4 regions of the Pseudomonas sp. AC247 genome follow, and region 3 is predicted to be linked to each of the others. Evidence: predicted binding sites of a transcription regulator. Region 3 holds the regulator's gene; each other region holds the start of a gene.
The links. Region 3 encodes sigma-54, which starts transcription at its own class of promoters, with help from an activator protein. Its sites were predicted from a motif close to ANTGGCATNNANNTTGCTNT; they were not measured.
Positions count from the first base shown of each region.

Region 1: ACZZ0B_RS16760 (CmpA/NrtA family ABC transporter substrate-binding protein) is a predicted target of sigma-54. The motif match lies at 5,521-5,540, and genes of this name have one in related genera.
Region 2: ACZZ0B_RS18010 (flagellar hook-length control protein FliK) is a predicted target of sigma-54. The motif match lies at 5,320-5,339, and genes of this name have one in related genera.
Region 4: ACZZ0B_RS17035 (circularly permuted type 2 ATP-grasp protein) is a predicted target of sigma-54. The motif match lies at 5,457-5,476, and genes of this name have one in related genera.

Region 1 covers NZ_OZ409829.1:3,725,179-3,732,884, reverse strand. Annotated here, with positions in the region: gene nirB (nitrite reductase large subunit NirB) at 1-36, opposite strand, end outside; gene ACZZ0B_RS16775 (protein kinase domain-containing protein) at 415-2,076, opposite strand; gene ACZZ0B_RS16770 (nitrate/nitrite transporter) at 2,084-3,295, opposite strand; gene ACZZ0B_RS16765 (ANTAR domain-containing response regulator) at 3,602-4,177, opposite strand; gene ACZZ0B_RS16760 (CmpA/NrtA family ABC transporter substrate-binding protein) at 4,193-5,404, opposite strand; gene ACZZ0B_RS16755 (quinone-dependent dihydroorotate dehydrogenase) at 5,629-6,651, shown strand; gene rmf (ribosome modulation factor) at 6,888-7,103, opposite strand; gene rlmKL (bifunctional 23S rRNA (guanine(2069)-N(7))-methyltransferase RlmK/23S rRNA (guanine(2445)-N(2))-methyltransferase RlmL) at 7,635-7,706, shown strand, end outside.
Region 2 covers NZ_OZ409829.1:3,985,206-3,992,911, reverse strand. Annotated here, with positions in the region: gene fliG (flagellar motor switch protein FliG) at 1-108, shown strand, start outside; gene fliH (flagellar assembly protein FliH) at 113-919, shown strand; gene fliI (flagellar protein export ATPase FliI) at 909-2,267, shown strand; gene fliJ (flagellar export protein FliJ) at 2,274-2,723, shown strand; gene ACZZ0B_RS18025 (STAS domain-containing protein) at 2,878-3,183, shown strand; gene ACZZ0B_RS18020 (ATP-binding SpoIIE family protein phosphatase) at 3,189-4,892, shown strand; gene ACZZ0B_RS18015 (Hpt domain-containing protein) at 4,924-5,271, shown strand; gene ACZZ0B_RS18010 (flagellar hook-length control protein FliK) at 5,377-6,744, shown strand; gene fliL (flagellar basal body-associated protein FliL) at 6,916-7,419, shown strand; gene fliM (flagellar motor switch protein FliM) at 7,429-7,706, shown strand, end outside.
Region 3 covers NZ_OZ409829.1:4,761,188-4,768,893, forward strand. Annotated here, with positions in the region: gene ACZZ0B_RS21715 (KpsF/GutQ family sugar-phosphate isomerase) at 62-1,036, shown strand; gene ACZZ0B_RS21720 (KdsC family phosphatase) at 1,037-1,561, shown strand; gene lptC (LPS export ABC transporter periplasmic protein LptC) at 1,570-2,142, shown strand; gene lptA (lipopolysaccharide transport periplasmic protein LptA) at 2,129-2,674, shown strand; gene lptB (LPS export ABC transporter ATP-binding protein) at 2,674-3,399, shown strand; gene ACZZ0B_RS21740 (RNA polymerase factor sigma-54) at 3,587-5,077, shown strand; gene hpf (ribosome hibernation-promoting factor, HPF/YfiA family) at 5,151-5,459, shown strand; gene ptsN (PTS IIA-like nitrogen regulatory protein PtsN) at 5,471-5,935, shown strand; gene rapZ (RNase adapter RapZ) at 5,938-6,795, shown strand; gene ACZZ0B_RS21760 (HPr family phosphocarrier protein) at 6,811-7,086, shown strand; gene ACZZ0B_RS21765 (ZIP family metal transporter) at 7,178-7,706, opposite strand, start outside.
Region 4 covers NZ_OZ409829.1:3,788,113-3,795,818, forward strand. Annotated here, with positions in the region: gene ACZZ0B_RS17015 (acetyl-CoA C-acetyltransferase) at 1-716, opposite strand, end outside; gene ACZZ0B_RS17020 (c-type cytochrome) at 1,301-2,122, shown strand; gene ACZZ0B_RS17025 (transglutaminase family protein) at 2,252-3,055, opposite strand; gene ACZZ0B_RS17030 (alpha-E domain-containing protein) at 3,052-4,002, opposite strand; gene ACZZ0B_RS17035 (circularly permuted type 2 ATP-grasp protein) at 4,015-5,424, opposite strand; gene ACZZ0B_RS17040 (ribonuclease E inhibitor RraB) at 5,924-6,271, opposite strand; gene ACZZ0B_RS17045 (hypothetical protein) at 6,480-6,713, opposite strand; gene speE (polyamine aminopropyltransferase) at 7,075-7,706, opposite strand, start outside.

The sequences.
Region 1 (7,706 bases), 1.0 Mb from region 3:
GCCATTGCCGATCATCACCAGTTTGAGTTTTTTCATCAGGTTCTCCGGGGAGCGACGGCTGGCCTCTTGTGGGCATTCAGGCCTTGCTCGAGAAATTTTGCGCAAACAAAAAAAGGCGTCCCGCTAGTTGCCTAGCGAGGACGCCTTTGTCCTGGTCCCGTTCTCTCGGGAAGCGCAGCCTTCGTCGTTGAAGGTTGGGCTTTATGTGTGTGTTGAGTGGGGTAATGCAGTGGTTGTGCCAACTAGCTATGTCGCTGTAATTGCTGGGCTGGTGGCTCGATTGGAGATGTCTCGCTGCACTCTCTGGAGGCGTGTTGCGCTTTTTTGGAGCGCGGGATCAAAAGATCGCAGCCTTCGGCAGCTCCTACAGGTGTACGCAATCAACTGTAGGAGCTGCCGAAGGCTGCGATCTTTTCAGCGCTGATGAAACAACAACACCAGCAGCAGCAGATTCCCGAGCAAGGCCAGCAACGCCATCGTCCGCCACACCTTCAACGGTTCACGCTCCAATAATGGTCTGGGTCGGATGCTCAAACTCCGCCGCTCACCCTGTTCCAGCACCAGCAACCATTCTTCAGCCGTTTCAAAGCGATGCTCGGGATCAGCCGCCACCCCACGCTCCAGACTCTGCGCCAGCCATTCCGGCAGATCAGGCCGATAGCGACTGGCGCTCACCGGCAGACCAAAGCGCGGCCGCTGAAACGCTTCGATCTCGCCATAGGGGAAATGCCCGGTAAGCAGGAAATACAGGGTCACACCGACCGCATACAAATCCTGCTGCGCACTCGGCGGATCACCGCGAAACGCTTCCGGGGCGATATAGCTCGGGGTTCCGGGTAGCGTCGACGGCGCGTCTTCGGACAATCCCGGGCAATACGCCAGGCCAAAATCGAGCAAACGCAGTTCACCGTCGTCGCCTACGTGCAGATTCTCCGGTTTGATGTCCCGGTGCAGAATCTGCCGCCGATGTAACAGGCCGACCGCACGCAGCAGGCGTTCGGCGATGTCTTGCCAATGCGCCAAGGGCAAAAGCTCGAGCTGTGCCAGAGTCCGTCCGGAATATTCCCGCATCACGTAGTACAAATGCTGACGCTGACTGCACGGGTGGACTTCAGGGAAATGCCGCCCGGCCACACGTTTGAGAAACCATTCCTCGGACAGCAACGCTTGCCCGGCGCAGGCATCATCGCCGGAACGCGTGGGCAGGGTTTTCAGAAGCCACGTCTGACCTTGTTCATCAAACACCCGATAGAGCAGCGATTGCTGGCTTTGGGCGACAATTCCCTGCACCTGCCAGCCTTCGAATGATTGACCGGGTTTCAGCGCTGGCGGCAGAGGCCATTGCTGCAAATGCATCAGCGCATCGCCGATGTTCGCCTCGCCGACCGCATCAACCCGCACCAGCAAAGCGCTGGCGTTGTCCTGGCTGCCGGCCAAATGTGCGGCGTTGACCAATGTTTTCGCCGCACTGTGCAGATCCGGCTGATCACGCAAAATCGCGGCAATCGCGGTATCACCCAGCATCGACCAGACGCCGTCACTGAGCAGCACAAAGCTTTCGCCATCACGCAGTTCACCGTCGAGAAAATCCAGCACCAGATGCTGATCCAGCCCCAGTGCACGCTTGAGCACATGCTGCATGCCCGGCTGATCCCAGACGTGGTCTTCGCTGATCCGTTGCAAGCGCTCGGCGTGCCAGCGATACACCCGGCAATCTCCTACGTGGGCGAGGGTAAAACGCCGACCACGCATGACCAAAGCGCTGACCGTGGTGAGCAGCGGTTGCCCACCGCCATTGGCCTGCAGCCAGCGATTTTGCGCCAGCAGCAGGCGATCCAGCGCCTGCGCCACGCTCCAGGTTTCCGGGGTGGCGTAATAGTCGAGCGCCAACGCCTGCAAGGTCGAACGCGCGGCGAGCCCGCCATCGGCGCACTGGCTGACGCCGTCGGCGATGGCGAACAGATAACCTTTGCTCGCCGCCAGCGCTGGCGCCGGTGTCACCGAACGCAGGGCGTCCTGATTCTCCGAGCGCGGACCGGTGGCGCTGGCTTCGGCAAAGCTCAGTTGCAGGGCCATCGACGCCTCAGACCCGCGCCGCTGTCACTGCCGCCGAGCCCCAGGTGGTTCTCCAGCGACGCTTGACGCCGTGCAGGCCAAACCATGCCAGCACGCCTAGGCTGGCGAACAACCACAGGGCCAGTTGATAACTGCCGGTACTCTGTTTGATTGCGCCCATGCCCGCCGCCAAGGCAAAACCGCCGATGCCGCCGGCCATGCCGATCAGTCCGGTCATCACACCGATTTCCAGACGAAAACGCTGCGGCACCAGTTGGAACACCGCGCCGTTGCCCGCGCCCAGACCGAGCATGGTGCAGACGAAAAGTGCCAGCGCGGCGTAGGAACTTGGCAGGTTGAAACCCACAGCAGCGATGCAAGTGGCGGCCACCGTGTACATCGCCAGCAAGGTGCGGATGCCGCCGAAACGATCCGCCAGCGCGCCGCCCAACGGCCGCATCAAACTGCCACCGAACACGCAGGCAGCGGTGTAGTAACCGGCGGTCACCGGGCTCAAACCGTATTGATCGTTGAAGTAGCCGGGCAGGGCGCTGGCCAGGCCGATGAAACCGCCGAAGGTCACACTGTAGAAAAACATGAACCACCAACTGTCACGGTCGCCCAAAGCTTTGAAGTAGTCGGCCATGGCTTTGGCTTTCGGCCGCTCAGGCGCGTTTTTCGCTAACCAGGCGAACAACACCAGCGTCAGGATCAACGGGATCAGAGCGAAGCCGAAGACATTGCTCCAGCCGAACGCAGCGGCCAGTACCGGTGCGAGCAGCGCGGCGAACACAGTGCCGGAGTTGCCCGCACCGGCAATGCCCATGGCTTTGCCCTGATGCTGCGGCGGATACCATTGCGAGGCCAGCGGCAGGGCCACAGCGAAAGACGCGCCGGCCATGCCGAGGAACAGACCGAGGATCAGCGCCTGTTCATAGCTGTGGATGCCGATTTTCCAGGCACCGAACAAAGCGCAAATCACGATGACCTGGCCGATCAGACCGGCGGTTTTTGGCGACAGTCGATCGGCGAGCATGCCCATGATGAAGCGCAGTACCGCACCGGCGAGGATCGGCGTAGCGACGACGAGGCCACGCTGTTGCGTGGTCAGGTGCAGGTCGGCGGCGATCTGCACCGCCAGCGGGCCGAGCAGGTACCAGACCATGAAGCTCAGGTCGAAGTAGAGGAAGGCCGCGAACAGTGTCGGGGTGTGGCCGGATTTCCAGAAGCTTGAATTCATCGCGCACCTCAGCTGAAAAGAGTCTCGAAAGGAGTCATGCAACAGCAAGTGGGGCGCCGCCACGGCCGCACCACCGGCCCCGGGCTGTGGGGCCAAAACGCAAAAACGCCGCTACCTGATGCGCCGGTTGGGCGAACGGGTGAGCGACGTCTTTGTCGTGGGTGGGGCAACCGCCGTTGGTTACCTGTGGGGTTTACATAGCGAGATTTGTGCCAAGGATCAAAAGATCGCAGCCTTCGGCAGCTCCTACAGGGATATGCGTGCCTCTGTAGGAGCTGCCGAAGGCTGCGATCCTTTGATCTTGATTCAGCCGAGCAACTCACTCATCGCAATAATCTGCTCCGCCACTTGAATCAGCTTCTGCTGCCTGCTCATCGCCTGGCGCCGCATCAGGGTGTACGCCTCTTCCTCATTGCAGTCCTTCATCTTCATCAGCAACCCCTTGGCCAGCTCGATGCGCTTGCGCTCAGCCAGTTGCTGATCCCGTGCCTGCAACTGCGCACGCAGCGCCTGATCACTCTCGAAGCGCGCCATCGCCACATCCAGAATCGGCTGCAAACGCTGGGCGTGAATGCCTTCGACGATGTAGGCACTCACCCCGGACTTGATCGCCTGACGCATCACCCCCGGATCATGTTCGTCGGTAAACATCACGATCGGCCGGGGCTGGTCGCGGCTGACCAGCACCACTTGCTCCATGACATCGCGACTCGGTGACTCGGTATCGATCAGGATGACGTCCGGGCGCACCGTTTCGACGCGCGCGGGCAGGTCGATGGTCAGGCCGGATTCGTCGATGACCTCAAAACCGGCTTCGGTCAGCGCCGCTTTCAGGCGTCCGACTTTTTTTGCCGTGTCGTTGATCAGCAGAATGCGCAACATGTTCGCGATCTCCTGTCAGCGGCGGGCGAGAAGGGCGACGTCGTCGCTCATCGCGTGCAGCTTGAAACTGCGCGCATAAGCGGCCGGGTCGCTGCCGTCCCAGATTTTGCCGTCGAGCAACTGGCTGCTGCGCATGTCCGTGCCCCACGCCGCCACGCCGACGGCGGTGGCCGCTTCGCGATAGAGCTCGAGTTGCTGAACCTGGCGGGCGACGGCGAGATAATCCGGGTCTTCGCGCAGCAAACCCCAGCGGCGGAACTGGGTCATGAACCACATGCCGTCGGACAAGTACGGCAAATTGACTTCACCTTTGCCGTGAAAGCGCAGGGCGTGCGGGTCTTGCCAGCGATTGCCGAGGCCATCGGCATAGTCGCCGAGAAAGCGCGGTTCGATGCAGGCCACCGGCGCGTCGAGGTATTCCGGTGCGCTGAGCAGGTGCGCGGTGCTGCGACGATTTTCCGGGCTCTCTTCAATAAAGCGGCTGGCTTCAAGGATCGCCATCACCAGCGCCCGTGCGGTGTTGGGGTACTGCTCGACAAATTCGCGGGTGCAGCCTAGGACTTTTTCCGGGTGATCGGGCCAGATGGTCTGGCTGGTGGCGAGGGTAAAACCCAGATCCTGCTGCACGGCGCTGGCTGCCCATGGTTCGCCGACACAAAAGCCGTCAATGCGCCCGGCTTGCAGGTGCGCGACCATTTGCGGCGGTGGCACGACCACGCTGTCGACATCCTGCAATGGATGAATGCCCTGACTCGCCAGCCAGTAATACAGCCACATCGCATGGGTGCCGGTGGGAAACGTCTGGGCGAAGGTGAGTTTTGCGCGGCTTTGGTGCACGTGGCGATCCAGCGCTTCAGGACTGCTCACGCCCAGACGTTGCAGGCCGTGTGACAGGTTGAGGCTTTGCCCGTTCTGGTTCAGGCCCATCAGCACTGCCATGTCGGTCGGGGCGACGCCGCCGATGCCCAAGTGCACCGCGTAAATCAGCCCGTAAAGGCTGTGGGCGGCGTCGAGTTCGCCGCTGACCAGTTTGTCGCGCAGATTGGCCCAGGAAGTCTGACGTTTGAGGTTCAGCGTCAGTCCGTACGGTTGGGCGAAGCCTTGCGTGGCAGCCACCACCACCGAGGCGCAATCACTCAGGGCCATGAAACCGAGGTTGATTGCGCTTTTTTCCGGGGCATCGCTGCCATTGACCCAGGCCAGCGGCCCTGCCGAAGGTTCGTTCATATAAAGCCACCTCGAAAAAAAACGCCGTCGCGGTCTTCGCAAAGGCAAAAACCGCGGACGACGCCATTGTCCTTACCCACTTGCCGCCATTGGTTTGCGAGCTGATAGCTGGGAAGGGTGCAAGGCATATGCCAGTGACAGTGATTTGCGCGTGCGCCTCGCGCCGCAGGCCGATGCCCGGCTATAATCGCCGCCTCTTTTCGCCGCCCGAGTCATCGCCGCCCATGTACACCCTGGCCCGTCAGCTGTTGTTCAAACTTTCCCCGGAAACCTCCCACGATCTGTCGCTGGATCTGATCGGCGCGGGTGGGCGTTTGGGCCTCAACGGTTTGCTGTGCAAGGCGCCGGCGAACGTGCCGGTGACGGTCATGGGCCTCGAGTTTCCGAACCCGGTGGGTCTGGCGGCGGGGCTGGACAAGAATGGCGCGGCCATCGACGGCTTCGCGCAGTTGGGGTTCGGTTTTGTCGAAATCGGCACCGTGACCCCGCGTCCGCAACCGGGCAACCCGAAACCACGGATCTTTCGTCTGCCGGAAGCCGAGGCGATCATCAACCGCATGGGTTTCAACAACCTCGGTGTCGATAACCTGCTGGCGCGGGTCGCTGCGGCGAAATACACAGGCGTGCTGGGCATCAACATCGGCAAGAACTTCGACACGCCGGTCGAGCGTGCGGTCGACGACTACCTGATCTGCCTGGACAAGGTGTATGCCCACGCCAGCTACGTGACGGTCAACGTCAGCTCGCCGAACACCCCGGGCCTGCGCAGCCTGCAGTTCGGTGATTCGCTCAAGCAATTGTTGGCCGATCTGGCCACGCGCCGCGCCGAACTGGCGTTGCGTCATGGCAAACATGTGCCGCTGGCGATCAAGATCGCCCCGGACATGACCGATGAAGAAACCGCGCAGGTCGCGCAGGCGCTGATCGAAACCGGCATGGACGCGGTGATCGCGACCAACACCACCCTGAGCCGTGTCGGCGTTGAAGGCATGGAGCATGGCGACGAGGCGGGCGGCTTGTCCGGCGCGCCGGTGCGTGAGAAGAGCACGAATACCGTGAAGGTGCTGGCGGGTGAACTGGCCGGGCGTTTGCCAATCATTGCTGCGGGTGGCATCACTGAAGGCAAGCATGCGGCCGAGAAGATTCTCGCTGGTGCGAGCCTGGTGCAGATCTACTCCGGCTTCATCTACAAAGGCCCGGCGCTGATCCGCGAATCGGTAGACGCCATCGCCGCCCTGCGCAAATAACCCGGTCAATGTAGGAGCTGCCGAAGGCTGCGATCTTTTGATCTTGATTTTGATTTTAAAAAACAGGATCAAAAGATCGCAGCCTGCGGCAGCTCCTACATGAGATGTGCATCAGTTCTCGGGCATAAAAAAGGGCTCCTCGAAGGAGCCCCTGGGCCGTAGCCCGCCGTCCGGGAAGGACGTGCATGGTAAGTCGTTACAAATTCAGATTGTCGTGTCGGAATTAATGCCCTGTGTCAGCCGACGGCGTGAAGTTCGTTGAGTCTGTGGATTCCCGCAGTGCCGGTCATACCGTCCCAGTTGTCGCCGCGTCCTTCTCGCCAGCCGTTAATCCAGGCTTGACGTACCGACGGTAGAGTAAATGGGCAAAGCTCACGGGATTTGCCACCAACGCCATATTGATATCCGCGCAAAAATGCTCTTTCCAACGGATCACGCTTAAGTCTTCTCATAGGGTGTTTCCCTCACTTGTTGACTGTTTGTGTCGCGTTGACCTCAATCGAGGTCTGGCAGAAAAAACCTGCCGTGGTGCGGCTCGCTGCCGGCGTGGCGAGCCAAGGTGTTGACGCCGTTGCGACGTCAACCTGTGGTCAGTTCTAACCAATGAGTCACAGCGATGGAATGACCGTTTTGTCATAAGCACGTAACAAAAAGGGTGCTATAGCGATAAGTAACCGCGTATTTATTCAATGTTTATTAGCCAAACCCCGGTATGATCGGCCCCGCGCTGGATGATGGGCTTAATTCTTTAGTGAGAATGACCCACGTTTGCGCTGGGGTACTATTCGACGAAGGGTCGCTTTAAGACTTTTTGTTACTCCAACTTTTTTATCTGTCCCGGCATCTAAGCTCTTTTAACCCGAGCAGCGGGGATGGAACGGCACACCTTCGTGCCACGCGGGCGTTCTTTTAGAAAAGCGCCTGATTGAAAACCGGATCGGCAATGCGTTGCCGATTCACTAGCCAAAGGCTCTGGAAATACCATGTCCGACCGTTTCGAACTCTTCCTCACTTGCCCTAAAGGCCTTGAAGGCCTGCTCATCGAGGAAGCCGTC
Region 2 (7,706 bases), 780 kb from region 3:
GTCAGCGACGTCGAAACCGCGCAGAAAGAAATCCTCACCATTGCCCGTCGTATGGCCGAAGCCGGCGAAATCGTACTCGGTGGCAAAGGTGGCGAGGAAATGATCTAAGCCCATGGACAAGCACGACGACGATGTGACGGATCTGATCCGTGCCCGCGATGTTCGCGGATTTGAATCCTGGGCGATGCCCAGCTTCGATCCGCCGAAACCTGAGCCGGAGCCTGAGCCGGAACCCGAGCCGCCGGAAATGGAAGAAGTGCCGCTGGACGAAGTCCAGCCACTGACCCTGGAAGAACTCGAAAGCATCCGTCAGGAGGCTTACAACGAGGGCTTCGCCATTGGCGAAAAAGAAGGTTTTCACAGCACCACGCTGAAAGTCCGTCAGGAAGCCGAAGTGGCCCTGGCAGCGAAAGTCGCCAGCCTTGAGCAACTGATGGGGCACCTGTTCGAGCCGATTGCCGAGCAAGACACGCAGATCGAAAAGTCGCTGGTCGACCTCGTGCAACACATCGCCAAACAGGTGATCAAGCGCGAACTGGCGATCGATTCGACGCAGATTGAGCAGGTCATGCGCGATGCGCTCAAGCTGTTGCCGCTGGGCGTGGAAAACGTGCGCCTGTACGTCAATCCGCAGGATTTCGCTCAGGTCAAAGCCCTGCGCGAGCGCCATGAAGAAACCTGGCGCATCGTCGAGGACGACACGCTGTTGCCCGGCGGTTGCCGGGTAGAAACCGAGCACAGCCGCATCGATGCCAGCATCGAGTCGCGCGTCAGTCAGGTCATGGCCAAGCTGTTCGATCAGTTGCACGAGCAGGCCTTGCACCCGGCCGCAGCGGACCTGAGCCTGGACATCCCCGAAGTCGCCAAGCCGGTCGTCGACGCTGACGAGCCGCTCGCGGACACCCCCGATGCGCCTTGAACGCACCAGCTTCGCCAAGCGCCTGAGCACCTATGCCGAGGCCACCGAGATTGCCGGTGCGCCGATCCTTGAAGGCCGCCTGCTGCGCATGGTCGGCCTGACGCTCGAAGCCGAAGGCCTGCGCGCTGCCATGGGCACCCGCTGCATGGTGATCAATGACGACAGCTACCACCCCTCCCAGGTGGAAGCGGAAGTCATGGGTTTCTCCGGCAATAAAGTCTTCTTGATGCCCGTCGGCAGCGTTGCCGGTATCGCCCCCGGCGCCCGCGTGGTGCCGCTGGCTGATGCCGGTCGGTTGCCGATGGGCATGAGCATGCTCGGTCGTGTGCTCGATGGCGCCGGTCGTGCGCTGGACGGCAAGGGCGGCATGAAAGCCGAAGACTGGGTGCCGATGGACGGCCCGACGATCAACCCGCTCAACCGTGACCCGATCAGCGTGCCGCTGGACGTCGGCATCCGTTGCATCAACGGTTTGTTGACGGTCGGTCGCGGCCAGCGTCTCGGTCTGTTCGCCGGTACCGGCGTCGGTAAATCCGTGCTGCTGGGCATGATGACCCGCTTTACCGAGGCCGACATCATCGTCGTTGGCCTGATCGGTGAGCGGGGTCGAGAAGTTAAAGAATTCATCGAGCACATCCTCGGTGAAGAAGGCCTCAAGCGCTCCGTGGTCGTCGCCTCGCCAGCGGACGATGCGCCACTGATGCGATTGCGTGCCGCGATGTATTGCACGCGCATCGCCGAGTATTTCCGCGACAAGGGCAAGAACGTCCTGTTGCTGATGGATTCGCTGACCCGTTTCGCTCAGGCCCAGCGGGAAATCGCCCTGGCCATCGGCGAGCCGCCGGCGACCAAGGGTTATCCGCCGTCGGTGTTCGCCAAGTTGCCGAAACTGGTGGAGCGCGCGGGCAACGCGGAGAAGGGCGGTGGTTCGATCACCGCGTTCTACACCGTACTGTCCGAAGGCGACGATCAGCAGGACCCGATTGCCGACTCGGCGCGCGGCGTACTCGACGGCCACATCGTGCTGTCGCGGCGTCTGGCTGAAGAAGGGCACTACCCGGCCATCGACATCGAGGCGTCGATCAGCCGGGTGATGCCGTCGGTGGTCGGCATCAAGCACATGAACCATGCGCAGATGTTCAAGCAATACTGGTCGCGTTATCAGCAGAGTCGCGACCTGATCAGCGTCGGCGCTTATGTGGCCGGTGGTGACCGCGAAACCGACACTGCGATCAGCTTGCAGCCGTCGATGTCGCTGTACTTGCGTCAGGGCTTGAACGACAACATCAACATGGGCGCCAGTGAAAATCACTTGGCCTCGATCTTCGCTCCGGCGCCCGGCGGTTAACCGGCCATGGCCCTGAGTCGAGCCGCGCGTCTGGTGCCGGTGGTGGACATGGCCGAGAAGGCCGAGAAAGCCGCCGTGCAACGCCTGGGGTATTTCCAGGGCCAGGTGAAAGTGGCCGAAAGCAAACTCGCCGACCTCAACGCCTTTCGTCTGGATTACTCGCAGCAATGGATCGTGCGCGGCAGCACCGGCGTGACCGGGCAATGGCTGCTCGGCTTCCAGGGCTTTTTGGCACAACTCGACACCGCCGTTGATCAGCAGCGCCAGAGCCTGGTCTGGCACCAGAACAATCTGGAAAAGGCGCGTGAGGCCTGGCAACAGGCGTTTGCCCGGGTCGAAGGGTTGCGCAAGCTGGTGCAGCGTTACCGCGACGAGGCGCAGCGGGCCGAGGACAAGCGTGAGCAGAAGCTGCTGGACGAGTTGTCCCAGCGCCTGCCTCGGCAGAATCCGTACTGAAGATCAACAGATCGCAGCCTTCGGCAGCTCCTGCAGGGGATCAGTGTAGGGGGTGCCGAAGGGTGCGATCTTTTGATCTTGCTTCCAACCTTGCCCCATCCCCTGCCAAGTGCTAAACCTTGTACACGTTCGTCAATGACAAGGAAGCCAGTCAATGTCAGTCGTTACAGATCTTTCTCCAGATGGTCAAAAACTGACTATCTCAGTCAAGGGGCGATTTGATTTCGGTCGTCACCAGGAGTTTCGCGAGTCCTACGAGCGTCTCGTTCAGAAACCCGAGTCCATCGTGGTCGACCTCAAAGAAGCCACCTACCTCGACAGCTCGGCCTTGGGCATGCTGCTCCTGCTGCGTGATCACGCCGGCGGCGACGAGTCCGACGTGCGGGTCGTCAACAGCAACTCCGACGTGCGCAAAATCCTCGCCATCTCCAATTTCGACAAACTCTTCGACATCAGTTGACCAGCATGCAGGCGCAAGAGCCGCTGACCATTCTGATCGCCGAAGACAGTGCCGCCGACCGCTTGCTGCTGTCGACCATCGTCCGCCGCCAGGGTCATCAAGTGCTGACGGCGGCCAACGGTGCCGAAGCGGTCGAGGTGTTCCGCCGTCAGCAGCCCAGCCTGGTGTTGATGGACGCCATGATGCCAGTGATGGACGGCTTCGAAGCGGCGCGGCAGATCAAGGCGCTGGCAGGGGAAACCCTCGTGCCGATTATCTTCCTGACCTCGTTGACGGAAAGCGAAGCGCTGGCGCGTTGCCTTGAGGCAGGTGGTGACGATTTTCTGGCGAAGCCCTACAACCAAGTGATTCTCGCCGCCAAAATCAAGGCGATGGATCGCTTGCGACGTCTGCAAGCTACCGTGCTGCAACAACGCGACCTGATTGCCAAACATCACGACTACCTTCTCAACGAACAGCGCGTCGCCAAAGCGGTGTTCGACAAGGTGGCGCATGCCGGCTGCCTGAGTGCGCCAAACATCCGATATCTGCAATCGCCCTACGCGCTGTTCAACGGCGACCTGTTGCTGGCGGCCTATACGCCAGCGGGCGACATGCACGTCATGCTCGGCGACTTCACCGGCCACGGTTTGCCGGCAGCGGTGGGCGCGATGCCCTTGGCCGAAGTCTTCTATGGCATGACCGCCAAGGGCTATGGCCTGGCCGAAACCCTGCGCGAAATGAACGCCAAGCTCAAACGCATCCTGCCCGTGGACATGTTCTGTTGCGCGACGCTGCTGTGCCTGAGTTTTCAGCGGCGCTCGGTGGAAGTGTGGAATGGCGGCATGCCTGACGGCTACTTGCACCGAATCGCCACGGGCGAGCGCGAACCGTTGGCGGCGCGCCATTTGCCGTTGGGCGTGCTCAGTCCACAGGCATTCGATGACCGCACTGAAGTGCATTCGATGGCGGTTGGCGATCGGGTTTTCGTGTTGTCCGACGGGGTCATTGATACCAGCGATGCCAACGATCAGTTGTTCGGTGTCGAGCGTCTGCAGCGAGTGTTCGCCGCCAACCGTGAGCCTGATCGGTTGTTCGAGGACATCGAGCAGGCGCTACGGGATTTTCGCGGTGAGGCGCGCGACGATGTGAGCATGGTCGAGGTCAGTTTGCTTGAGCTGGCACAGGTCAATCCGTCGGCGCCGGTGTATTCCGACAGCGGTCAATCCTGTCCGCTGGACTGGTCGGTGAGCTTCGAGTTTCGCGGGGCTACACTCAAGCGTTTCAATCCATTGCCATACCTGTTGCAGTTGCTGTTGGAGGTGCATGGTTTGCGCGGGCAGAGCGGCGCGTTGTACAGCGTGCTCGCCGAGCTCTACTCCAACGCGCTGGAGCATGGCGTGCTGGGTCTGGATTCCAGTCTCAAGCGCGATGCTGCCGGTTTTGCCCTTTATTATCAGCAGCGCAATCAGCGGCTCGATGCCTTGCAGGAGGGTTTTGTGCGCGTGCATCTGCAGGTGAGGCCTGTGAACAACGGCGGATGCCTGCTGATCCGGGTCGAAGACAGTGGCAAGGGCTTTGATGTGGCGCGGGTGATGGAGCGGCCATTGGACGACGTCCGTCTGTCGGGGCGCGGTGTCAGCCTGATCCGGCAATTGGGGCATAACGCCAGGTGGTCGGACGAAGGTCGTAGTGCTTGCGTGGAGTTTTTCTGGGAGGTTCAGGCATAATCCGCGCAATTCTTGATCAAGGAGTGAGCAAGTGACTGACCAACATGTGGATCGCGAGGCGCTGAGCGTACTGCGCGAAGTCATGGAGGACGGGTATCCGGAGTTGCTGGATACCTTTCTGACCGATTCCGAAAGTCGCTTGGTTGAGCTGCGCAAGACTGCGGACGCCAAGGTCTTGTCGGAGGTTGCCCATAGTTTCAAGGGCAGCGCCAGCAACATGGGCGCTGTGCGCCTGGCGGAACTCTGTCAGACGCTGGAGTCAGAAGCCAAAGATAAAAGCCCCTCGGAAATTGCCATGCTGGTGGCGGATATCAGCAATGAGTTTGCTGATGTGCGCCCTGTCTACGAAGACGAGCGACAGCACGCACTCGCGCATTGAACACGCCGCCCGGCGCTTTTCTCGGGTGTCGGGCAAAACTGGCCCGGCACTTGCATATATCTCCCTCAACTGTACCTACGATCCCAGTGCAGCGGAGACCGTGTTATGCCTGCGACCCCCAATATTCTTCTTCAGACCGCCGCCCAGGCCAAGGCGCAAGCAGCCTCTGCCAAATCGTCGGCATTGGCCGCAGACCCCGGCGACAAGGCCTCAAGCTTCGCAAAAGTGTTCGCCGATCAAGGGCCGAACAAGCCTGCCGCGAGCACTGACAATTCGCTGAAACCGGCGCGCGACAAGGTCGCTGACAACAGCGGCAAAAAAGACCTCGGCAAAGATCAGTCTGCCGCCGCGAACCCGGCGGTTGCCGATAGCGGCAAAGCGTTGCCTGCCGACAAACCGGTTGCCGCCGATGACAAGACTGCCAGCGACGACGACAGCGCCGACACCCCGCAGACGCCGGTAGCCGATACCGCGCCTGTCGACCCGGCGCTGGACCCGGCGTTGGCAGAAGTCGTGCAGCCCCTGGTGACTGCGCCTGTCGCGCAACCGCCAGTGGTTGAGACGCCGACACCGCCGAAAGTCGAAACACCGGCCGTGGCGGTATTGCCGGCGGTGGTCAAAGACCCGGCGGCCAGTACCGACAGCGATTTCGATCCTGAGGCCGACCCGCTTGATGCCTTGCCGGCCGTGCGCATGGCGATGGAGCAGGGCGGGCATATTTCCGCCGCCAGCCAGGCGCAACCGAAAGCCTCGCCAGCGCAGGCTCAGGCTGACGGCGAATTGACCACCGCACAGAACTTCGCTGCCGGCATGGCCAGCATGCTCGACGTGCAGGCCGACAAGGACAGCACCAGTCAGGGCGGCGAAAAAGCCTTCAGCGGGCTGATCGATGACGGTTTGAAAGACCTCAAGTCCGCCACCAGCGATACCCGTGTCGATGACTTCGCCAACCGTCTGGCGGCGCTGACGCAAGCGGCCACGCCAAAAACCGCCAACGCGGTGCCGGTGAACCAGCCAATCGCCATGCACCAGAGCGGCTGGACCGAAGAAGTGGTCAACCGCGTCATGTACCTGTCGAGCGCCAATCTGAAGGCGGCGGACATTCAGTTGCAACCGGCGGAGCTGGGGCGTCTGGATATTCGCGTGAACATGGTCCCGGACCAGCAGACCCAGGTGACGTTCATGAGTGCGCACCCGAGCGTGCGCGAAGCGCTCGACGGGCAGATGCATCGACTGCGTGAAATGTTCACCCAGCAGGGCATGGGCCAGGTCGACGTCAACGTGGCTGATCAGGGGCGTGGCTGGCAGGGGCAAGGTCAGGAACAGGCGCAGCAGGGCCAGAGTGGCCGCACCAGCGCCGCCGGTGGTCGTCTGGATTCGGCGGACGAAGAGTTGACGCCCGCAGCGGTGGCTGAGTCTGTTGCCCAGACCACTAGCGTCATCGGCACCAGCGCGGTTGACTATTACGCCTGACGGCATGGCAACACAAAAAGATCGCAGCCTTCGGCAGCTCCTACAGGGTGTACATCGCCAAATGTAGATGCTGCCGGAGGCTGCGATCTTTTGCTTTGACACTTCTGGCATAACACTTGCTCTTGCCTTGCCGTGCGACTGTGAAAACCCGATTAGTGACGGATTATTGGCATGGCGAAGAGCGATACAGCAGCAGTGAAAGACCCCGCAACCAAAGGCAAACTCAAGCTGATCATTGTGATCGTGCTGGCGTTGCTGTTGGCCATTGGTGCTTCCGTGGGGGCGACCTGGTTCTTCATGCACAGCGCCCAGAGCAAGCCTGCCGAGGCCGCCGATGCTGCGCCGGTCGGCAAGCAGCCCGCGATCTTCGAGCCCATGGCCCCGGCGTTCGTGGCCAACTACAACCAGAACGGCCGTCAGCGCTACATGCAGGTGAGCATCACCATGCTGGGCCGCAATCAGGCTGATCTGGAAGCGCTCAAAGTGCACATGCCAGTGATCCGCAATAACCTGGTGATGCTCTTCTCCGGTCAGGATTTCGCCACCTTGGCGACGCCGGTCGGGCAAGAGATGTTGCGCCAGAAGGCCACAGCCAGCGTCCAGGAAGTGGCGCAGAAAGAGCTGGGCAAAGTGGTGATCGAACAGTTGCTTTTCACTAATTTCGTACTGCAGTAGGAACACGACATGGCCGTGCAGGATCTGCTGTCCCAGGATGAAATCGATGCGCTGTTGCATGGCGTCGACGATGGTCTGGTACAGACCGATAACGCTGCCGAACCCGGCAGTGTCAAAAGCTACGACCTGACCAGCCAGGATCGCATCGTCCGCGGACGCATGCCGACTCTGGAAATGATCAACGAGCGTTTTGCCCGATACACCCGCATCAGCATGTTCAACATGCTGCGCCGCTCGGCGGACGTTGCCGTCGGTGGCGTCCAGGTGATGAAGTTCGGCGAATACGT
Region 3 (7,706 bases):
GAGGCTTTGCAACATAACCGCTATAATCGCCGCCTTTTCATCGGGCTATACGATTTCTGACATGAGCCAATCCAGCGACCTGATTCAATCGGCACAACGCACCATCCAACTCGAAGTGGAAGCCGTACAAGGCTTGTTGCCCCATATCGACGCCGATTTCGTCCGTGCTTGCGAGATGATTCTGGCCAGCAAAGGCCGTGTGGTCGTGGTCGGCATGGGCAAATCCGGGCATGTCGGCAACAAGATTGCCGCGACCCTGGCCAGCACCGGCACCCCGGCTTTTTTCGTCCACCCGGCCGAAGCCAGTCATGGCGACATGGGCATGATCACCCGCGACGACGTGATCCTGGCCCTCTCCAACTCTGGCTCGACCAACGAAATCGTCACCCTGCTGCCGCTGATCAAGCGCCTGGGCATCCAGCTGATCAGCGTCACCGGCAACCCGCAATCGCCGCTGGCCAAGGCAGCCGAAGTCAATCTCAACGTGCACGTCGAGCATGAGGCTTGCCCGTTGAATCTGGCACCGACCTCGTCGACCACCGCAGCCCTGGTCATGGGCGATGCCCTGGCCGTGGCATTGCTCGAAGCGCGTGGTTTCACCGCTGAAGATTTCGCGTTTTCCCATCCGGGCGGGGCCCTTGGCCGCCGCCTGTTGCTGAAAGTTGAAAACGTCATGCACGCCGGGCAAGAGCTGCCGCAGGTGCAGCGCGGCACCCTTTTGAAGGACGCGTTGATGGAAATGACCCGCAAGGGCCTGGGCATGACGGCGATCCTTGAAGCCGACGGCAAACTGGCCGGGATCTTCACCGACGGCGATTTGCGCCGCACCCTTGATCGCAGCATCGATATCCGCAGCGCCACCATCGACCAGGTAATGACGGCCCACGGCAAGACCGCCCGGCCCGAGATGCTTGCCGCCGAGGCCCTGAAAATCATGGAAGACCACCGAATCAACGCACTGGTAGTTGTCGACGAGGACGATCGCCCGATTGGCGCCTTCAACCTTTCCGATCTGCTGCGCGCAGGAGTCATGTAAATGAGCAACGATCTGCTGCAACGCGGCAAAGCGATCAAACTGGCGGTGTTCGACGTCGACGGGGTCCTCACCGACGGGCGCCTGTATTTCCTCGAAGACGGCAGCGAATTCAAGACCTTCAACACCCTTGATGGCCAAGGCATCAAGATGCTGATGAATGCGGGCGTACAAACTGCCATTATCAGCGGCCGCAAGACACCGGTGGTTGAGCGTCGGGCGAAAAACCTGGGTATCCCGCATCTTTTTCAGGGGCGCGAAGACAAATTGGTCGTTCTCGACGGTCTACTTGAACAACTGGGCCTAAGCTATGAACAGGTCGCCTACCTCGGTGACGACCTGCCTGACCTGCCGGTGATCCGCCGCGTGGGCCTGGGGATGGCGGTCGCCAACGCTGCCGATTTCGTCCGCGAACACGCCCATGGCGTAACCCGCGCCCGTGGCGGCGAAGGCGCCGCCCGCGAATTCTGCGAATTGATCCTGCGTGCGCAGGGCAGCCTTGATGCCGCCAATGCCGCGTACTTGTGAGTCAAACCATGTTTAGCAAAAAATTTCGCAACTTCCTGCTGTTCGGTTGCATCGCGGCGCTTTTCGCCGCGGTCGGCTACTGGAACATCAGCCCGGAACGCTTCCTCGACAAGCCGCCGGTCACGTCGACCGAAAGCCCGATCGACTGGTATGCAACCAACACACACACCCTGCAATACCTGCCGGACGGCAAAGTGCAATATGAAATGACGTCCGAGAAAGCCGAGCACGTCAAGGCGACCGACATCACGCTGGTCACCAAACCCGATCTGAACATGTACCGCGGCACGGATTTCCCGTGGCACGTGACCAGTGAGCGCGGCGAAGTGAACTCGGGTGGCACCCAGGTTGAATTGATCGACTCGGTGCGCATCAAGCGCACCGATGAAAAGAAGCGCGATCTGCTGGTCACCTCCACTCGCATGACGGTGTTCCCGCAGGAGCAATATGCGCAGACCGAGCAACCCGTTAGAATCGACGGCGCTGGCGGTGTATCGACTGGCGTTGGAATGAAAGCGTACCTGAAGGACAGCAGGATACACCTGCTATCGAACGTAAGAGGACAGTATGAGGCTCGTTAAAACCCTCCCTATTTTGCTCAGTCTGGGCGCAGCACTGGGAAGCGTGAGCGCCTGGGCTCTGCCGAACGATCAAGAGCAGCCAATCCGCATTCAGGCCGACGATGCCCAGCTGGACGACAAGAACGGCGTTGCCACCTATAAAGGTGACGTGATCATCACCCAGGGCTCGATGAAGGTCACCGGCAATACCGTGACCATCACCCGCACCCCGACCGGTGATATCGACGTGGTGACCTCGGTCGGCAACCTCGCCTACTTCGAACAGCTGCAGACCGCTGGCGATACCAAGCCTGTACAGGGCTGGGGCGTGACAATCCAGTACCACGCCGCGCAAAACCGCGTTGTGCTGATCGACAAGGCCAAGGTTGTCGATAAAGACAACAACACCACTCAGGGCGAGAAGATCGTCTATGACACGGTGAAAAAACTTGCCAGCGCCGGTCGCGCTACCGGCAGCAAGGTCACCGAGGCGCGTCCGCGCATCGACATGGTGATCCAGCCGAAGAAGAAAACCGAAGAGAAAACCCAGTAATGGCAACTCTGAAAGCTCAGCACCTGGCCAAGGCCTATAAAAGCCGCCAGGTCGTGCGTGACGTCAGCCTGTCGATCGACAGCGGCCAGATCGTCGGCCTGCTCGGCCCCAACGGCGCCGGCAAGACCACGTGCTTCTACATGATCGTCGGCCTGGTGCAGGCCGATCAGGGCCGCGTACTGATCGATGATCTGGACGTCAGCCACCAGCCGATGCACGGTCGTGCCAAGGCCGGTATCGGCTATCTGCCGCAAGAAGCGTCGATCTTCCGCAAACTGTCGGTCGCCGACAACATCATGGCCATCCTCGAAACCCGTCAGGAACTCGACAAGGCTGGTCGTCGCAAGGAGCTGGAAAGCCTGCTGCAGGAATTCCACATCAGCCACATCCGCGACAATCTCGGCATGAGCCTGTCGGGTGGTGAACGCCGCCGCGTGGAAATTGCCCGCGCACTGGCCACCGCGCCGAAATTCATCCTGCTCGACGAACCGTTTGCCGGTGTCGACCCGATCTCGGTCGGCGACATCAAGCAGATCATCCACCACCTCAAGGCCAAGGGCATCGGCGTATTGATCACCGACCACAACGTGCGTGAGACCCTGGATATCTGCGAAACCGCGTACATCGTCAACGACGGTCAACTGATCGCCGAAGGTGACGCAGAAACCATCCTGGCCAACGATCTGGTCAAGGAAGTGTATCTGGGTCACGAGTTCCGCCTGTAAGCGCGACAGCATCCTGGTGATTCGCGAGGGCGCTGTATCGATGAAGCAGCTTTTTATACGCTTTAATTGTTACAGCGCTCTAGGCAAACACTTCAGTTTCAGGCATATAATTTGCTTAAGTTTGGCGCTTCGGCGCCCTGTAGTGGATGGCGCATAGCGCCGGCGAATAAGGTGTTAAGCCCCTGCCATGAAACCATCGCTAGTCTTGAGAATGGGCCAGCAGCTGACGATGACACCGCAGCTGCAACAGGCCATCCGCCTGCTCCAATTGTCGACCCTGGATCTGCAACAGGAAATCCAGGAGGCACTGGAATCCAATCCGATGCTCGAACGCCAGGAAGAAGGCGAAGACTTCGACAATTCCGACCCCTTGGCCGACAACGCTGAACAGAAGCCCGCCGAGATCCAGGAACCGTCCTACCAGGAAACCGCGCCGACCGTCGACAACCTCGAAGAAGGCGATTGGAGCGAACGCATTCCCAACGAACTGCCGGTCGACACCGCCTGGGAAGACGTCTACCAGACCAGCGCCAGCAGCCTGCCCAGCAGCGACGATGACGAGTGGGATTTCACCACCCGCACCTCCGCCGGCGAAAGCCTGCAAAGCCACCTGCTGTGGCAACTGAACCTCGCCCCGATGTCCGACACCGATCGCCTGATCGCCGTGACCCTGATCGATTGCATCAACAATCAGGGCTATCTGGACGAAACCCTCGAAGAAATCCTCGAAGCGTTCGACCCGGAACTGGACATCGAGCTGGACGAGATTGAAGCCGTCCTGCACCGCATCCAGCAATTCGAACCGGCCGGTATCGGTGCGCGCAACCTTGGCGAATGCCTGTTGCTGCAATTGCGCCAGTTGCCGGCCAAGACACCATGGCTGGCAGAAGCCAAGCGTCTGGTCACGGACTACATCGACCTGCTTGGCAGTCGCGATTACAGCCAGTTGATGCGCCGCATGAAGCTCAAGGAAGACGAGCTGCGCCAGGTCATCGAGCTGGTGCAGAGCCTCAATCCGCGTCCGGGTTCGCAGATCGAATCCACTGAGGCCGAGTACGTTGTGCCTGACGTGATCGTGCGCAAGGACAACGAGCGCTGGCTGGTCGAGCTGAATCAGGAATCGGTGCCACGCCTGCGCGTCAATGCGCAATACGCCGGATTCGTCCGTCGCGCCGACACCAGCGCCGACAACACCTTCATGCGCAATCAGTTGCAGGAAGCGCGCTGGTTCATCAAGAGCCTGCAGAGCCGCAATGAAACCCTGATGAAAGTTGCCACCCAGATCGTCGAGCATCAGCGCGGTTTTCTGGAGTACGGCGACGAAGCCATGAAACCGTTGGTCTTGCACGACATCGCCGAAGCGGTGGGCATGCATGAATCAACGATTTCCCGGGTGACCACACAGAAATTCATGCATACCCCGCGCGGTATTTATGAGCTGAAATACTTTTTCTCAAGCCACGTCAGCACCTCCGAAGGCGGCGAATGCTCGTCCACGGCGATCCGCGCGATCATCAAAAAACTGGTTGCCGCGGAAAATCAGAAAAAGCCGTTGAGTGACAGCAAGATCGCTGGTTTACTGGAGGCACAAGGCATTCAGGTGGCTCGCCGCACCGTCGCCAAGTACCGCGAATCCTTAGGGATCGCGCCTTCGAGCGAACGCAAGCGGTTGATGTAAGCCACGTTACAGCGTTCCAGTGGCAGGCTATCCAGCCTGCCGCTTTATGCACTGGCAACGAAGGAGAAGCTGTATGCAAGTCAACATCAGTGGACACCAACTGGAAGTGACCCAACCTCTGCGTTCCTATATCGAGGAAAAACTCCAACGACTGGAGCGCCATTTCGACAAGATCACCAACGTGCAGGTCACGATGTGCGTCGAAAAGCTGAAGCAGAAAATCGAAGCCACCTTGCATATACCCGGCAGCGAAGTGGTCGCTAACGCGGAACATACCGATATGTACGCGGCGATCGACGCCTTGACCGACAAGCTGGATAAACAACTCAAAAAGCATAAGGAAAAGACCCAGAGCCTGCTCCAGGGCGCGACCGGTCGATAACCCCCCACCCCATGATCCGACTTGAAAGTATCCTGACCCCCGGCCGTTCCCTCGTGAACGTGCCGGGCGGCAGTAAAAAGAAAGCCCTCGAACAAATTGCCAACCTGATCGCCCGCGAAGTGCCGGATCTGGAGATGCAAGATGTCTTCGAGGCCCTGATTGCCCGTGAAAAACTCGGTTCTACCGGTTTTGGCAACGGCATCGCCATTCCTCACTGCCGCCTCAAAGGCTGCGAAACGCCCATCAGTGCGTTGATGCACCTTCAAGCCCCCATCGATTTCGACGCCATTGACGGCGCGCCGGTTGACCTGCTGTTTGTCTTGCTGGTCCCGGAAGCCGCTACCGATGCGCACCTGGAGTTGCTGCGTCAGATCGCCAGCATGCTCGACCGCAAGGACGTGCGTGACAAATTGCGCAGCGCCGCGAGCAACGAAGCCTTGTACCAGGTCGTTCTGGACGAGCAAAACGGGCAGTAATCATGCGCTTGATCATCGTCAGCGGCCGTTCCGGCTCGGGTAAAAGCACCGCCCTTGATGTCCTTGAGGACAACGGTTACTACTGCATCGACAACCTGCCGGCAGGTTTGCTGCCAGAGCTGGCCGAGCGCGCACTGATCCACACGGAGCTTGCGCAACCGCTGGTCGCCGTGTCGATTGACGCGCGCAACCTGCCGAGTCACCTGAGCCGCTTTCCCGAACTGCTCGAAGATGCCCGCAGCAAGCACATTCAATGTGATGTGCTTTATCTTGATGCCGATGAAGAAACCCTGCTCAAGCGTTTCTCCGAAACTCGCCGCCGCCACCCGCTGAGCAATGCCAACCGCTCGCTGGCCGAAGCGATTCACGATGAAACTGCCCTGCTCGGCCCGATCGCCGATCTCGCCGACCTGAAGATCAACACCACCAATCTGAACCTGTACCAGTTGCGCGACACCATCAAGCTGCGTCTGCTGAATCAGCCGGAGCCGGGCACGGCGTTTCTGGTCGAGTCATTCGGTTTCAAGCGCGGCATGCCGGTGGATGCAGATCTGGTCTTTGATGTGCGCTGCCTGCCCAACCCCTACTGGAAACCGGAACTGCGCGAACAGTCCGGCCTCGATGCACCGGTGGCCGAGTATCTGGCAGCACAGCCCGACGTTGAAGAAATGTTTCAGGACATCTTCACCTACCTGCACAAGTGGCTACCACGTTTTGCCGCGAGCAATCGTGCCTATGTGACCATTGCCATTGGCTGCACCGGCGGGCATCACCGCTCCGTCTACCTGACTGAACGCCTGGGTCAGGCCCTGCAGAAAACCCTGAAGAACGTCCAGGTTCGCCACCGCGACCTCACTTAAAGGATTCACACCGCGATGCCTGCTCTGGAAATCGAAATCATCAACAAACTGGGCCTGCATGCCCGCGCATCGGCCAAGTTTGTTGGAGTGGCCGGGCAGTATCCGGATTGCACGATCAGAGTGGGTCGCACGCCTGAGACCACGGTTGATGGCAAAAGCATCATGGCGATGATGATGCTGGCGGCTGGCAAGGGCACCAAGATCTATCTGAGTACTGAAGGGCATCAGGAACAGGAAGCACTGGATGCGTTGGTCGCGTTGATCAACAACTACTTCGATGAAGGCGGCTGACAGCCAACATCAAAAGATCGCAGCCTTCGGCAGCTCCTACAGTGAACGCATTCCAATGTAGGAGCTGCCGAAGGCTGCGATCTTTTGATCTTCAACCTAATGCAGTATCCATCACCATCATCAGACAAAACCCGCTCAACAAACCAAGGCTGGCCAATTTGTCATGACCATTGCGTCGCGACTCGGGGATCACTTCGTGGGTCACCACCAGCAACATCGCCCCCGCCGCCAGCGCCAAACCTAATGGCAACAACACCTGGGCCAGACTGACCAGCCACGCGCACAACAGCGCAAACACCGGCTCGACCAGGCCTGACGCCGCGCCAATCATAAACGCCTTCACCCGCGACATCCCTGCCCCGGCCAATACCAGCGCAATCACCAGACCTTCCGGCACATCCTGCAAAGCGATGCCCATGGCCAGGCTGTCCGCATCCGGCATGCCGCCACCGGCAGACACGCCGACGGCCATGCCTTCAGGAATGTTATGGGCAATGATCGCAAACACAAACAGCCAGATCCGTGGCGGAATCACCGGGTGCTCGACGGTGCCGACGAGCATTTCCGGAGACGCGCCGGAAACCTTGAGATCAACCAGATACAGCCCGAATGCGCCGAGC
Region 4 (7,706 bases), 970 kb from region 3:
ACCCGCAGCGCGGTCGCGTCGAAGCCCATCTGCCCGATCATTTCGAAACTCGGCTTGAGCTTGCCCAAGCCCTCAAGGGTCGATTCGGCGCGAATGAATTCATCATGATCGAGCAGGATGATGCCGTTCTGATCCTGCACCGGCACCAGCGATTTGTTGAACGAGCCGTCCGCCCGCGCCCGTGCGGCTTTCTGCTGCGAGTGCAGCGCGTAGGCATCGACGTCCTGACGGCTGAAGCCTTCGAGGGTGGCGATCAAGTCCGCACCAACGCCCTGCGGGGTGAAATGACTGTGCAGATTGGTCTGCGGGTCCAGCGCCCAGGCGCCGCCATCGCTGCCCATCGGCACCCGTGACATCGACTCGACGCCGCCAACCACCACCAAGTCTTCGAAACCGGAGCGCACTTTCATCGCGCCGAGGTTCACCGCCTCCAGCCCCGAAGCGCAGAAGCGGTTGATCTGCACGCCCGCGACGCTGACGTCCCAATCAGCCACTTGCACGGCGGTCTTGGCGATGTCCGAGCCCTGATCGCCAATCGGCGTGACACAACCGAGCACCACGTCATCGACCTGGCTGGTGTCCAGCGAAGTGCGTGCCTGCAGCGCGGTCAGCAAACCGGCCAGCAGATTCACCGGTTTGACGCTGTGCAGGGCGCCGTCTGCCTTGCCTTTGCCGCGGGGCGTGCGTAACGCATCGAAAATCAAAGCTTGGGTCATGACGTCCTCGAACCTGTGCGGTGAGTGATTGCTTGTGCCTTCACTCTTGACCCGCGCGGTCGCGGATTCAATGACCACAGCGCTCAATGCGGTTGACGCACACGCTCAGACGGACGGTCATCGGGCCTCGGGTGAACCGGTTCAGGTCGGCGAGTTGTCTAGCCAGCGGGCGGCAAAGAAGCTGGCAATACGCCTCATGCCTTTTTAATCGCAATTTCTTAAAGCTCCATATGAAATGGATCTAAGCCAAGCGTGACGCGGGCCCTAAGGTAGTACTTGTACGTCAGAGTCGTCGGGTTTTGCCGAGGCCGGCGTCCTTCAACAGGAAGTGCACCGCTTGCCGTCATGGATATGCAGGCAGGCATCAGGAAATAACAATAAAGGCGGTCAAGCCATGTTCAAACAACCGAAAGTTCGTCAAGCAGGGCTCATTCTTTTCGCCACGACGCTGTTGTTGATTTTGCCGAATCTGACCAAGGTCATCGGCTGAATCGAGCGGCGGGTTTATCTATCGCCTCTGAAAATGTGACTGGCCCGCTACCAGGGCCAGCGTGGCTGTGCCAACCTTTGCGCACATCCACGACATGGACGGCGATCATTTGAAAGCGCTCATCGTATTCGGGGCCCTGCTGCTGAGCATGCCCTTGTCTGCCGCGCAGTTGCACTTGCAACTGGGCGAAAACAGTCGCACCTGGCAGACCGAGGAGTTGCTCAAGCATCCTCAGGTGCAAAGCATCACCATCAAAAACGACGTGTCCTACAAGAAGGAAATGGTCTACCAGGCCGTGCCGGTGGCCGCGTTATTGACCGGGATTAAACCCGAGGATCATCTGCAAGCAGTCGCACTGGACGGCTTTGCTGCGGAATTGGCGGCGGCGCCATTGCTCAATGGCGAAGGCGCCCGAGCCTGGCTGGCGATTGAAGATCCGGCGCATCCGTGGCCACCGTTGTCGAAAGACAAGCACAGCGCCGGACCGTTTTATCTGGTGTGGACGAATCCGCAGGCGGGCAACATCAGCCCCGAGCAGTGGCCGTTTGAAGTGGCGAGCATCAAGCGCATGGCGCCGGTGGCGGAGCGCTTCCCTGCCCTGCTGCCTGATCCGGCGTTGAAGAAAGATGATCCGGTGAATCTGGGTTTTGCGTTATTTCAGAAGAGTTGCCTGGCGTGTCACCGATTGAACGGTGCCGGGGATGCGCAGTTCGGGCCGGATCTGAATATTCCGTATAACCCGACCGAGTATTTCGGGGCGGATTTCCTGAAGCGCTACATTCGTGATCCGCAGAGTTTGCGTCAGTGGCCGCAGGCGAAGATGCCGGGGTTTTCGGCAGAGGTGTTGCCGGACGGGGATCTGGATTTGCTTGTGGGTTATCTCAAGCACATGGCCGGACGCAAAATTAAGCCCTGAAACCTTGAGCCTTGGGTGGCTATCTCTGGCCTCATCGCTGGCAAGCCAGCTCCCACAGGTTATGCGCTGACTTTGAATCAGCGGTAATCCTGTGGGAGCTGGCTTGCCAGCGATTGCGGTACCTCGGATCTACTGTTGTTGCACGGAGATGATCGGGGTGGGTGAGACGAACACTTTCGCGTGCATCTGCTCACACCCACCACCCCGGCGCATGCCGCGCACCGGGCAGGCGTCGAGGTAATCCAGACCCACCGCCAGCTTCAAATGCCGCTCCGGCCGCGCCAGTTCGTTGGTCACGTCAAAGCTGTACCACGCGTCATCCAGCCACGCTTCGGCCCAGGCATGGCTGGCCAGATGCTCGCAATCCTCGCTGTACAAATACCCCGACACGTAACGCGATGGCACGCCCAGACTGCGTGCGCAGGCCAGAAACGCGTGGGTGTGATCCTGACAAACCCCGGCACGCCCGGCGAAGGCTTCAGCGGCGCTGGTGTCGACCTCGGTGGAGCCCGGCGTGTAGGTCATGTGCTGATTCAAGCCGTGCATCAGATCGATCAACGCCGTGCGGTCGCGCCGCTGCTTGCAGGACTTCTCGGCGAATGCGCGCAAAGCCTCATCGGCCTCGGTCAACCGGGTAAAGCGCAGAAACGGCAGCGCCGACTGGCTCTCGTGTTCAGCCTCGCGCAATTCATCGATATCAACCTGACCACGCGCGCCGATGATGATCGCTTCGTGCGGCTCGTCCATGGTCAGCACATGCAGGATGTTGCCGAACGGATCGAGTTGCGCGCGCACCGGACGCGGCAGGTCAAGTTGCCAGCTCAGCACATGTTGACGCTCACTGTCGTGGGGGGTCAGCCGCAGGTACTGGATGCTCGCCCGCACCTTATCTTCGTAGTGATAGGTGGTCTCGTGGCTAATGGAAAGTCTCATGCAGCCTCCAGGTAGGAACTGTGAATGGCGTTACCCAACTGGCGCACCAGCGGGATGAATTCGGTCAGCCAGGCATGCAGGCCTTCCTCGAGGATTTCGTTGATGCCGGTATAGCGCAGGCGCGCGTCCATTTCGGCGGCCAAGCGTTGCGCGGGACGACCGTTGGCCCCGGGCAGTTGCGCGAGAATCTGGTCGATCTCTTCGGTGCAGGCGCGCAGCGAACGCGGCACGTCGGCACGCAACAGCAGCAACTCGGCGACATGCCGGGCGCCGGGCGCGTCGCGATAGATTTCGGTGTAGGCCTCGAACGATGACAGTGCGCGCAGCAAGGCACTCCATTGGTAGTACGCGTGGGCCGTGCCATCGCTCACCGCTTCGGCTTGATCGCCAGCCATTTCGTAGCGGGCATCGAGCAGCCGCAGCGTGTTGTCCGCGCGCTCGATAAACGTCCCTAGACGAATGAAACGGAATGCATCGTTACGCATGATCGTGCCGTAAGACGCGCCACGAAACAGATGCGAACGCTCCTTGATCCATTCGCAGAAACGGCTCATGCCATAACGGCTCAAGCCCTGCTCGGCGATCCCGCGAATCTCCAGCCACGTCGAGTTGATGTTCTCCCACATGTCCGCCGTGATACGTCCGCGCACTGCATGGGCACTGGCCCGTGCGGCGCCGAGGCAGCTGTAGATGCTCGCCGGGTTGGCCGCATCGAGGGCGAAAAAGTGCAGCAGGCGTTCGGCATGCAATGCGCCGTGACGCTCCAGATAATCCTCAAGGGTGCCGGTGATCAACAGCGGCATTGCCAGTTCGTGCAAGCCATCACCGCGACCGTCCTGCGGCATCAGCGACAGCGAATAACTGACGTCGAGCATCCGTGCGAGGTTTTCCGCCCGCTCCAGGTAACGCGACATCCAATACAGATCCGAGGCAGTTCTACTTAACATGGCAAGCTTCCTTCAATCCTCGACCACCCAGGTGTCCTTGGTTCCGCCGCCCTGTGATGAGTTCACCACCAGCGAGCCTTCGCGCAGCGCGACGCGGGTCAAACCGCCGGGCACCACGCGGGTTTCGCGCCCGGACAAGACAAACGGGCGCAGGTCGATATGGCGCGGCGCAATGCCGTTTTCGACAAAGGTCGGACAGGTCGACAGCGACAGCGTCGGTTGCGCGATGTAGGCGTGGGGCTTGGCCTTGATACGTTCGCGAAAGGCGTCGATTTCGGCCTTCGTCGACGCCGGCCCGACCAGCATTCCGTAACCGCCGGAGCCTTGGGTTTCCTTGACCACCAGATCTGGAAGATTGGCCAGCACGTGGGAAAGTTCAGACGGGTTGCGGCATTGCCAGGTCGGCACGTTTTTCAGGATCGGTTCTTCATCGAGGTAGAAACGAATCATGTCGGTGACAAACGGGTACACCGATTTGTCGTCCGCCACGCCGGTACCGATGGCATTGGCCAACACGACGTTGCCGGAGCGATAGGACGACAGCAGACCCGGCACGCCGAGCATCGAGTCCGGGTTGAATGCCAATGGATCGAGGAAGGCGTCGTCGAGCCGGCGGTAGATCACATCTACCGCTTTCGGGCCGTCGGTGGTGCGCATGAAGACTTTGTCGTCACGCACGAACAGATCCGCACCCTCGACCAGTTCCACGCCCATTTCCCGCGCCAGAAATGCATGCTCGAAGAATGCACTGTTGAAGCGCCCCGGCGTCAGCACCACGACGCTCGGGTCATCGATCGGGCTGGAGCTTTTCAGGGTGTCGAGCAGCAGGTTCGGGTAGTGATCGATCGGCGCGATGCGTTGCGCGGCGAACAGCTCCGGGAACAGGCGCATCATCATCTTGCGGTCTTCGAGCATGTAACTCACGCCGCTCGGGGTGCGCAGATTGTCTTCGAGCACGTAGTAGGTGCCGTCGCCATCGCGCACCAGATCGACGCCGGAGATATGCGAATAGATATCGCGGTGCAGATCCAGGCCTTGCATCGCCAACTGGTATTGCTCGTTGGCCAGCACCTGTTCGGCGGGAATGATCCCGGCCTTGATGATGCGTTGCTCGTGATAGAGGTCGGCGAGAAACATGTTCAACGCCTTGACCCGCTGGATGCAGCCGCGCTCGACGATCCGCCACTCGCTGGCGGGGATGCTGCGCGGAATGGTATCGAAAGGAATCAGCCGCTCGGTGCCCTGCTCGTCGCCATAGAGCGTGAAAGTAATCCCGGCGCGATGGAACAGCAGATCGGCCTCGCGTCGCCGTTGGGCCAGCAGCTCGTCAGGCGTGTCGGCCAGCCATCGGGCGAACTCCCGATAATGCGGGCGAACCTGGCCGCCGGCGTCGTACATCTCATCAAAATAGGTGCGGATCATGCCGTACTCCTTGTCACCCGGACCTACAGGCCTTCGCAAGGCCCGTGCCATCGGCATAAACGCTTTGATTTCAATCGGTTGGATATTCACGCCAGAGAGACCGCACCATTCCTGTGCGGCAATTGCCCCAACCTGATTGCCCCCGCTTCATTGCGACGCACTGCATCGCCTATCACCAGCATAGTCAGAGTTGATTTCACTGCCCGGCGCCGCTTGCGGATAATCCGCGCATTCGCTGCAAAGCTTCGCCGCGCAAAGCGCCTCGAAGTCGCCAGCTCAACTGATCGGGATTGCCCCTGCAGCCCGCCCCGCTGTAACCCTGACCGGTTTCCTCTGCTTATCGGTCTTCCCTTTTAGCCACCCTCTCCGGTGGCTTTTTTTTGCCTTTTGGAAATGTTTTGAAAGCAAAAGCAAAAGATCGCAGCCTCCGGCAGCTCCTACATTGATCACCTGTAGGAGCTGCCGAAGGCTGCGATCTTTTGATCTTCTATCTATCGACTCAATTCAACCGGTGGCGGCTACGCACCTCCTGTTTCACGCCCCATCCCTCGATTATCCCGCCCAAGGGTTCGACCACCGCCGAAAAGCCCTGCTCGAAATCGCCAATATCGTCATACGTCGCATACATCACTTTGCTCAATTCCAGCGCCCACGCGCCGTCATCGCGCACGCTGACCTGGGCATTGATGGACTCACCACGAAATTTGCCTGCCGCCCTGCGCGCCCGCTCCTCGTCCGGGAAAATGGCGTAGAACTCGATGGGATGGAATCGGGAAAAATCGAAACCGCCTTCTTTCATGCGGCGCAGAACATTGCTGCTGATGTCTTCTTGATAGGCTGTGCTCATGAATCGTCCCCCTCACATAGATGGATAGACTTTCCGTATTCCCGCCCCGGGCCTCAGGCCAAAGTACGACGGCAACGTGGTTGCACGCGGGAACAAGCATGTAGCTGACAAGACCAGACCTTAGCGATCCGTTCGCTGATCTCGCTTGCAGAGTAGCCCCAAGTCAGAGCTGCTGCCAAGGCCTGGCGTCAAGGTGACAGGAAGAATGTCAGACGGGAGTGATGCTGCGGATTTCAATGCTGTTCTGGGTTTTCAGGCTTTTCGCCCCGGCGTCGGGGGTGCGCCCTTCCAGATCGTTCAGATCCAGTGCGGCGGCCACGGGCAGAAGCTTCGCCTTGATCAGTTGAGCGGCCTCATCGTCACTGGGGCATTCCGCGCGCTCGAACACCTCATCGACAATTTCACCATGATCGTCCACGAAAGTGACTTTCCACTTTTGCATCGGTGCCTCCTCGATCAAACCCGCAAATGGGCTTACACCTAAATCGACTGGTGCGCCGAAAGTTGGTTCAAAAGGATTACAGCGCACGAACATGAAAAAAACGACATCGTGGAGATGCACCGCGAATTTTGCACGCAACCATTGTGGTACGGGAATTTACCTGTGGTGAGAGGACTTATCTGTGGTGAGGGATTTATCTGTGGCGAGGGGATTTATCCCCGATGGGATGCGAAGCGTCCCCAAAACCAGCCAACGCGGTCCATCAGGCAGACCGCGTTGGCCGGGTTTACGACTGCTGCGCAGCCGGTCGGGGATAAATCCCCTCACCACATGGATCCATACACAAATGAAAATGGAGCTTTCAGTCGTTGCTTGGCTTGTTGATCGCTTGCAGCACATATTGCGGCAAGGCGAACGCGCCGATGTGGATTTCCGGGTTGTAGTAGCGCGTGACGATGCCGCTGCCGATGAAGCGCTGTTGCAGGGTTTCACGGCTGAGCTTGCGGTAGGCCGGGTTGGTCGAACCCCACGCAAATGTCATCGAACCACCGATGTAGGTCGGCACCGCCGCTTGGTAGAAGTGCCAGTCCGGGAACAGGCTTTTCAGGCGACCGGCGGTGGTTTTCACTTCGTCGATCTGCATGAACGGCGTGCCGTTCTGGGTCACGAGGATGCCGCCTTCATTCAGGCAGCGGTGGCAGGCCTGATAGAAGTTCTCCGAGAACAGCACTTCGCCCGGGCCGATCGGGTCGGTGGAGTCGGAGATGATCACGTCGAATTTTTCCGTGGTGGTGGCGACGAAACGCATGCCGTCGTCGATCACCAGGTTCAGCCGTGGATCGTCGTAAGCACCGCTGGAGTGGTTCGGCAGGAATTCTTTGCACATGTCGACCACGGTGCCGTCGATCTCGACCATGGTGATGTGCTCGACACCGGCATGCTTGGTCACTTCGCGCAGCATGCCGCCGTCACCGCCGCCGATGATCAGCACGC